One region of the Lelliottia sp. CFBP8978 genome, then DNA from elsewhere that is predicted to be linked to it. Evidence: predicted binding sites of a transcription regulator. Region 1 holds the regulator's gene; the other holds the start of a gene.
The links. Region 1 encodes PurR, which represses purine synthesis genes. Its sites were predicted from a motif close to CANGCAAACGTTTGCNTG; they were not measured.

Region 1 (4,215 bases):
AACCCATCTCATGCAGAATGAATGGCGACCCGGTGAGCCAGGCAAAAAAACTGGCAGAACAGGCGGCGTAAATCAGCACATTGCCGCGATAAGCGCGCGAACGCAGAAGCGACAGGAAGGTTACCCGGCTTTCATTATTCTCAGCGGTTTTGGCCGGCGCAGGTTTCAGCGTCAAGGCCGGCAACATTAAGGCCAGCGTAATGATGAACAACGTAGCAAAGATGGCCTGCCAGTCAAAATGCACCAGGATCCAGCTGCCGAGCAGCGGTGCCAGCGCCGGAGAAAGACCCACCAGCGGCATAATGGTGGCAAAAATACGGTTTACCCGTGAGGCCGGATAATAATCCGTGACCAGCGCCTGCCAGGTGACGGCGGCGGCACACACGCCAAAGGCCTGAACAAAACGCAGGACCAGCAGCCAGGTGGCATCGCGCACCCACAGCATCCCGAGGCAACCGGCCGCGAAAATAGCCAGGCCGATCAGTAACACAGGCTTGCGGCCATAGCGGTCAGAAAGTGGTCCCCAGAGCAGCTGGGCGAAGGCAAAGCCGGCCAGAAACACGCTCAGGCTGGCGCTGATGGCTGCAGCAGGCGTCTGGAGATCGGCCTGCATCGCGGCGAACGCGGGCAGATACATATCGGTGGCCAAAAAGCCCAGCACGCTTAAGCCGCCGAGCCAGACCAAAAATCCTTTGTTGGGTTGCATTGTTATATTTTCCTAAGAAGGCAGGTACACACTGGCGCAAAGTGTAGGGAGTGCAATCTGCCTTGTGAAACGCTAATATTTGGCGGTTGCATTCAAAAATTTTGCAGGCAAAAAATGTGGTCTGAATATTCCCTGGAAGTGGTAGATGCGGTCGCTCGCAATGGCAGCTTTAGCGGTGCGGCGCAAGAGCTGCATCGCGTTCCTTCTGCTATCAGCTATACGGTGCGTCAGCTGGAAGAGTGGCTGGCGGTTCCGCTGTTTGAGCGTCGTCACCGCGACGTGGTTCTAACGCCAGCAGGCGCGTGGTTTTTGAAAGAAGGGCGCTCTGTTATCAAAAAAATGATGATCACGCGAGAACAGTGCCAGCAGATTGCCAATGGCTGGCGCGGGCATCTGTCTATTGCGGTTGATAATATCGTTAAACCCGAACGCACCCGGCAGATGATCGTCGACTTCTATCGCCATTTCTCGGACGTAGAACTTCGCGTCTCGCAGGAGGTATTTAATGGCGTGTGGGATGCGCTGTCGGATGGCAGGGTAGAGATGGCGATCGGGGCGACGCAGGCGATCCCGGTGGGTGGGCGCTATGCGTTTCGGGATATGGGCTCATTGAGCTGGACCTGCGTTGTCGCCCGCCATCATCCGCTGGCGGCAATGGACGGCCCGCTGAGCGATGATACGTTGCGCAACTGGCCTTCACTGGTGCTGGAGGATACCTCCCGCTCGCTGCCTAAACGCATTACCTGGCTACTGGATAACCAGCGACGCGTGGTTGCGCCAGACTGGGAGTCCTCGGCAACTTGTCTCTCCGCCGGGCTGTGCGTGGGGATGGTGCCGGTTCACTTCGCTCGCCCTCGCATCGATCGCGGCGAGTGGGTGGCGTTGACGCTGGAAAATCCCTTCCCGGATGCGGCATGCTGTCTGACCTGGCAACAAAACGATATGTCGCCTGCGCTGGCGTGGCTGCTGGATTATCTGGGGGACAGTGAAACGCTGAACAAAGAGTGGCTGAAGGAGCCGGAGTAACCGGCTCCCCTCAGATTAACGGCGATAGTCGCGGAACGGACCATCTGCAACTGAACGGCGTTCGATCAGACGCGGGTGTACTTCAATCGACTGTGATTCTTCACGTTTGCTGACGATGCGGTCCATCAGCATATTAAAGGCTGTTTCACCCAGCGAGTCTTTCGGCTGGTGAATGGTTGTCAGCGCCGGGGTGAAGTAGCGGGCGTTGCGCACGTTATCGTACCCGATCACGGAAATGTCCTGCGGCACGCGCAAACCGAGCTCATCGGCTGCGCAAAGAGCCCCCATCGCCATAATATCACCACCGATAAAGACCGCGGTTGGACGGTGCGACTGGGAGACGATCTGCTGCATCGCGCGATAGCCGGATTCCGGCTCGAAGTCGCCCTGTACAATCCAGTTTTCTGGCACGGTGATCAGCGCTTCTTCCATCGCTTTCATAAAACCAGCAAGACGCCCAGCGCCGGTATTGCGCTCAAGCGGACCCGGGATCACGCCGATTTCACGATGACCGCGCTCAATCAGATAGCGGCCCGCCATGTAGCCGCCTTCAAAGGCGTTGTCGTTGACGGAATCAGTAAAATCAGCGCGGGTATCACCCCAGTCCATCACCACCATCGGAATGTGGCGGTACTCCTCCAGCATGGAAAGTACTGACTCCGGGTATTCAGAACACATCACCAGCAGGCCGTCGACGCGTTTCTGCGCCATCATCGACAGATACGCGCGTTGTTTTTCCTGGCTGTTCCAGGCATTGCCCAGAATCAGGGTATAGCCTTTCTGGAAACAGTTTTTCTCGACCGCTTCGATGATCTCGGCAAAATAGGCCGCTTCGCTACTGGTGGCCAGCAGGCCGATAGATTTGGTGTGGTTGACTTTCAGGCTACGCGCAACGGCACTGGGGGAGTAGTGCAGTTCCTTGATCGCCGCCCACACCGCGTTGCGCGTTTCTTCCGCAACGAAACGGGTTTTGTTAATTACATGTGATACGGTTGTAGTGGAAACGTTTGCGCGTTTCGCCACATCTTTGATTGTTGCCATTACATGTCACTCCAGACCATATCTTAAACTCCTGAAATACTTAAAGGTAAACGTTTGCCTTCTCTCACCCTTATCTCGCAATGTAAATTGCGATACGCCGGGAAAACGACTCAGAACGTCAGGAGGGGGTCAGTGGCCGGTACGCTTATAAATTTAGCGTGGAATTTTGTCTCATCTTGATGAAAAGGGGAAGAGCAAAAACGGTTATCAGCCTAAATCCAGGAAGATTTTTGGGGTAAACTGTGTAAAAATGAGCAAGCTCACTATTCGTGGGGAGATTAAAAGGAGAAAAATTGATGAGTACCGATCTTAAGTTTTCGCTGACGACAACTATTATTGTTCTGGCTCTGATTGTCGCTGCGGGTCTGACCGCTGCACTGCACTGATTTAAACGGGGGAGAGACTCTCCCTCGTTCTCCTCTCTGATTGTTACCCTTATTGCAAAAATCTTTTGCTGATTTGTTAACTTCTCATTTTTTGTGATTGATGTCATGCTTTTGACTTCTTAGTTCTGTGTCGCGTAATGACACGGCATCCGGAGTTGAACAATGAAAATCAATTTTCCTCTGCTGGCCCTGGCGATTGGCGCTTTTGGGATTGGCACCACCGAGTTTTCCCCAATGGGGCTGTTGCCGGTTATTGCCAGAGGGGTAGACGTCTCTATTCCGGCGGCGGGTATGCTGATCAGCGCCTACGCCATTGGCGTGATGATTGGTGCGCCTCTGATGACGCTGCTGCTGTCTCATCGCGCACGCCGCAATGCCCTTATTTTCCTGATGGCGATTTTTACGCTGGGCAACGTGCTCTCGGCGATGGCTCCTGATTACACCACGCTGCTGCTGTCACGCATTCTGACCAGCCTGAACCACGGCGCGTTCTTTGGCCTCGGCTCGGTGGTGGCTGCAAGCGTGGTGCCAAAACACAAACAGGCCAGCGCGGTTGCCACCATGTTTATGGGGCTGACCATTGCCAATATTGGCGGTGTTCCGGCGGCGACCTGGCTGGGCGAGGTCATTGGCTGGCGGATGTCGTTCCTCGCTACGGCGCTGTTAGGTGTCGTTGCGATGGTGGCATTGTTCTTCTCGCTGCCAAAAGGAGAAGCGGGCGAGCGGCCTGATGTCCGTAAAGAGTTGTCGGTGCTGGTTCGTCCGCAGGTGCTGTCGGCTCTGCTCACGACGGTATTAGGCGCAGGCGCAATGTTCACGCTCTATACCTATATTTCCCCGGTTCTGCATGATATTACGCACGCCACTCCGATCTTTGTGACGGCCATGCTGGTGCTGATTGGCGTAGGTTTCTCCATTGGCAACTATCTGGGCGGCAAGCTGGCGGATCGTTCGGTCAGCGGTACGCTGAAAGGCTTTTTAACGCTGCTGATCGTTATCATGGTGGCGATTCCCTGGTTGGCGCGCAACGAGTTTGGGGCGGCTATTGCTATGGTG
Region 2 (4,215 bases), 1.1 Mb from region 1:
TGCAGCGGACGCGAGATAAACTTTCTTCGCCCCGGCTTCACGCGCCATCTCGATAATCTGCTCGGAGGTGGTGCCACGCACGATGGAATCATCGACCAGCAGCACGTTTTTATCGCGGAATTCAGCGCGGTTGGCGTTCAGTTTACGGCGCACGGACTTACGACGCAGTTGCTGACCCGGCATGATAAAGGTACGCCCAACGTAGCGGTTCTTCACAAACCCCTGGCGATACGGTTTGCCCAGAATACGGGCCATTTCCAGGGCGATATCGCAGGAGGTTTCCGGAATCGGAATAACCACGTCGATATCCAGATCGTCCCACTCGCGGGCAATCTTCTCACCGAGTTTGGTGCCCATGTTTACGCGAGCGCTGTACACCGAAATCTTATCAATGAAGGAATCCGGACGCGCAAAATATACGTATTCGAACAGGCACGGGTTGCTCACCGGATTTTCCGCGCACTGGCGGGTAAATAGCTGGCCCTTTTCGGTGATGTAGACGGCTTCGCCTGGGGCGACATCGCGCAGGAATTCGAAGCCCAGAGTATCCAGTGCCACACTCTCGGAGGCCACCATATACTCAGTACGACCGTCACCGATATCACGTTTACCCAGCACCAGCGGACGAATACCGTTGGGATCGCGGAACGCCACCATACCGTGACCGATAATCATCGCCACGCAAGCATATGCGCCACGGATCAGTCGGTTCGTTGCCGCAATGGCAGCAAAGATGTTATCGGCTTCCAGCGGATAATGGCGGAAGTTATCCAGCTCACTGGCAAAGATATTGAGCAGGATTTCAGAATCAGACGTCGTGTTAATGTGGCGACGTTTCTCTTCAAACAACTTTTTACGTAGCTCGTGAGCATTCGTCAGGTTGCCATTGTGGGCAAGCGTGATGCCATACGGGGAGTTAACGTAGAAAGGCTGAGCTTCGGAGGCGCTGGAACTGCCAGCAGTAGGATAACGAACGTGGCCAATCCCCATATTGCCTTGCAAGCGCTGCATATGGCGGGCTTCAAATACATCGTTGACCAGGCCATTCGCTTTGCGTAAACGGAAGCAGTTGTTTGCATCAATGGTGATGATGCCTGCTGCATCCTGACCACGGTGCTGAAGCACCGACAACGCGTCATAAATAGACTGGTTTACCGGCATGAAACCGGCGATACCGACAATACCGCACATTCGTCTTTTCCTCGTTAAGCCACATCTCAAAGCGTTTTACACTTTGGGCAAGAAACTTGACGAGCTTTGCAGATAGTCAAAGAACCATCTGATGATGAAGCTGAACTGTGGAATCAGCTGGGACTTGCTCCAGTCTTCACTTTTTGAAAACCCGGTAAAGGTATCAAGGAAGAACAGTATCGCAGCTACGATCAGCGCGCCTCGCAGCGCACCAAAACAGATCCCCAGCACCCTGTCCGTTCCTGACAGACCGGTTTTCTCGACCAGCTGACCTATCACGTAATTCACGATAGCGCCGACGAGTAGCGTCGCGATAAACAGCACCGCGATGGCGATTCCATTTCGGACCAGTTCATCTTCAAAGCCCGTGAACCAAACAGACAGGTAAGTGTAGTAATGACTGGCAACAAAGAAAGCACAACCCCATGTCACCAGCGATAACGCTTCACGAACAAAGCCACGGATCAGGCTAACCAGACAGGAAAAACCTATCACCGCAATGATGGCGTAATCAATCCAGACCATATATGTCCCACGATTAAACGCCCTGTCATCCAGTTCGGGGCGAATTCTAACAGAAAAAGAAAACGTTTGCGTAGGGATTTCCTTCCCGCGCGTAAATAAAAAAGGCGCTGAAAAAATAATCAACGCCGTCGGGTTATTGCGCCTCTTCGGACGAATTCCCGCTCCTCCGCCCTCAGGGCAGAGGAGGCAACGCGCACTTAATTCGCGCTGTAATTCATCACCACGCCACTCAGACCGGAGATCTGCTTCAGCTCACCCAGCGATCCTTTCAGCTTATCTTTGGATGCATCCGGGCCGACGAGAATGCGCGTGATTTTACCCTGCACTGGCGTCGAAGGTGAAGTGTAAACGCGATAACCCGCACCGCGCAGTTTACCGACAACCTCGTTGACTTTATCGGCATTTTTCAACGCGCCAAGCTGGACAACATATGCTTTACCGGCTGGCGCAGGCTTCTCTTCCTGAGCCGGTTTTTCCGGCGGTGCTTCCGCCGCGGCTGCAATCTGCTCGCTGGCTTTATCGCGCTGTGGTTTAGGTTTCTCTACGGGTTTGGCTTTTTCGACAGGCTTAGGCTGCACGACTGGCTCCGGAACAGGGTCCAGATCGGTATTGTTGTTTACCGCAAAACGAGAGGGATCGAGAGACGGCGCCGCCGCATCACCGGCACGCACCTCTTCCGCAGCGCCTTCTGGCGGCTGAGCCGGCAGCGCCTGCGTTGCCGCAGGTAGCATGTCTGGCTCATCGCGATCGCCGGGTTTTGGCACCAGCGGGATTGCCGCAAATTCATCCTGATAATGCTTTTTTTGCCCGTCGAGCAGCCCCGGGAGCAGGATCACTCCCAGCGCAACCAGCACAATGGTTCCTGTTAAACGGTTCTGAAACTTACTCGCCACCGGTTCTCCCCGCGTCCATTACTTCCATGACATGTGCCACCGTATGGAATGAACCACACACCAGCACGGTATCTTCAGGTTTAGCATCGGCCATTGCCGCCTGCCACGCCAGCACTACGCTGTCATAGACTTTGCCCTGACCGAGATGTTCCATCAGTTGCTCCGCCGTCGCGCCGCGTGGCCCTTCCAGTGGAGCACAATACCAGCAATCGACCACACTCTCCATGCAGGCCAGCGTGCCTCCAATATCTTTATCATGAAGCATACCGATAACCGCCAAAACGCGCCCGGTTTTTGGCAGGGATTTGAGGCGTTCTGCGAGGTAGGCCGCGGCGTGGGGGTTATGCGCTACATCCAGAATCAGACGCGGTGACTCACTCACAATCTGAAAACGACCGGGAAGAATGGCATGCTGAATACCTTCACGGATTGCCTGCTCGCTCACTTTCAGCCTGCTGGCACGGATAGCCGCAAGCGCGGTTGCCGCATTGGGTTGCGGCACCTGCGGGAGCGGCAGATCGTCAAGCTCGCCCTGCGCATCGCAAAAACGCCAGCTGTTATCCAGAACCTCATACTGCCAGTCCACGCCGCGACGGCGTAAATGCGCGCCCTTTTCCTGAGCCACATCGGCAATGGTGTGCGGCATATCGGGTTCACCCACCACAGCGGGTTTGTGAGCGCGGAATATACCGGCCTTTTCACGGCCAATACTTTCGCGATCCGGGCCGAGCCAGTCGATATGATCCAGTGCGATACTGGTTACGACAGAGACATCCGCGTCCACCATATTGGTCGCATCCAGGCGTCCGCCTAACCCTACTTCCAGGATCACAACGTCCAGCTGTGCTTGCTTAAACAGCCACAGCGCGGAGAGCGTACCGTACTCAAAATAAGACAGCGAAATATCGCCCCGCGCCGCTTCGATTTCAGCAAAGGAAGCCGTATGCGCAGACTCCGGCAACTCACTATTCTGAACGCGTACACGCTCGGTATAGCGCACCAGATGCGGTGAGCTGTAAACGCCCACCGTATAACCCGCCGCCATCAGCATCGCTTCCAGCGTGCGGCAGGTGGTGCCTTTGCCGTTGGTTCCCGCGACGGTAAAGACGAATGGAGCGGGCTTCAGCACATCAAGACGCGCCGCCACCTGGCTCACGCGATCCAGTCCCATATCAATGGTTTTGCTGTGCAGATTTTCCAGATAAGAAAGCCACGTGACCAGGGGTGACGTGGCTTGGGGAATGCTGTGATTTTCCATGATACGCACTTTCAGTTATGTATACGCTTCGCCCTTCAAGCTGTCTCTGCGTTGGCTACGCCTTGATACAACCTGAATGACTTGTGTATCAAATAATTGAAAAGGGCAGCGCCGATCAGCCCTGCCCTTTTGGAGTTATCAGGCTTCTGGTTCCTGATGCGGCACAACCACGCCTTCACGCGGCTCGTCCGGACTCGGCGCCGGCAGATTCATCAGCTTCGCCAGGACACTCGCCAGCTTCAGGCGCATTTCCGGACGGCGAACGATCATGTCGATAGCGCCTTTTTCGATGAGGAACTCACTGCGCTGGAAGCCCGGCGGCAGTTTCTCGCGAACGGTCTGCTCGAT

Region 2: a site for PurR is predicted at 1,772-1,789, ahead of cvpA (colicin V production protein). Genes of this name have one in related genera too.

The regions. Positions count from the first base shown of each region.
Region 1 covers NZ_CM188253.1:1,925,047-1,929,261, forward strand. Annotated here, with positions in the region: gene punC (purine nucleoside transporter PunC) at 1-706, opposite strand, end outside; gene punR (DNA-binding transcriptional activator PunR) at 821-1,732, shown strand; gene purR (HTH-type transcriptional repressor PurR) at 1,748-2,773, opposite strand; gene cydH (cytochrome bd-I oxidase subunit CydH) at 3,070-3,159, shown strand; gene SOM82_RS09050 (MFS transporter) at 3,322-4,215, shown strand, end outside.
Region 2 covers NZ_CM188253.1:3,004,572-3,008,786, forward strand. Annotated here, with positions in the region: gene purF (amidophosphoribosyltransferase) at 1-1,191, opposite strand, end outside; gene cvpA (colicin V production protein) at 1,228-1,716, opposite strand; gene dedD (cell division protein DedD) at 1,914-2,609, opposite strand; gene folC (bifunctional tetrahydrofolate synthase/dihydrofolate synthase) at 2,599-3,867, opposite strand; gene accD (acetyl-CoA carboxylase, carboxyltransferase subunit beta) at 4,006-4,215, opposite strand, start outside.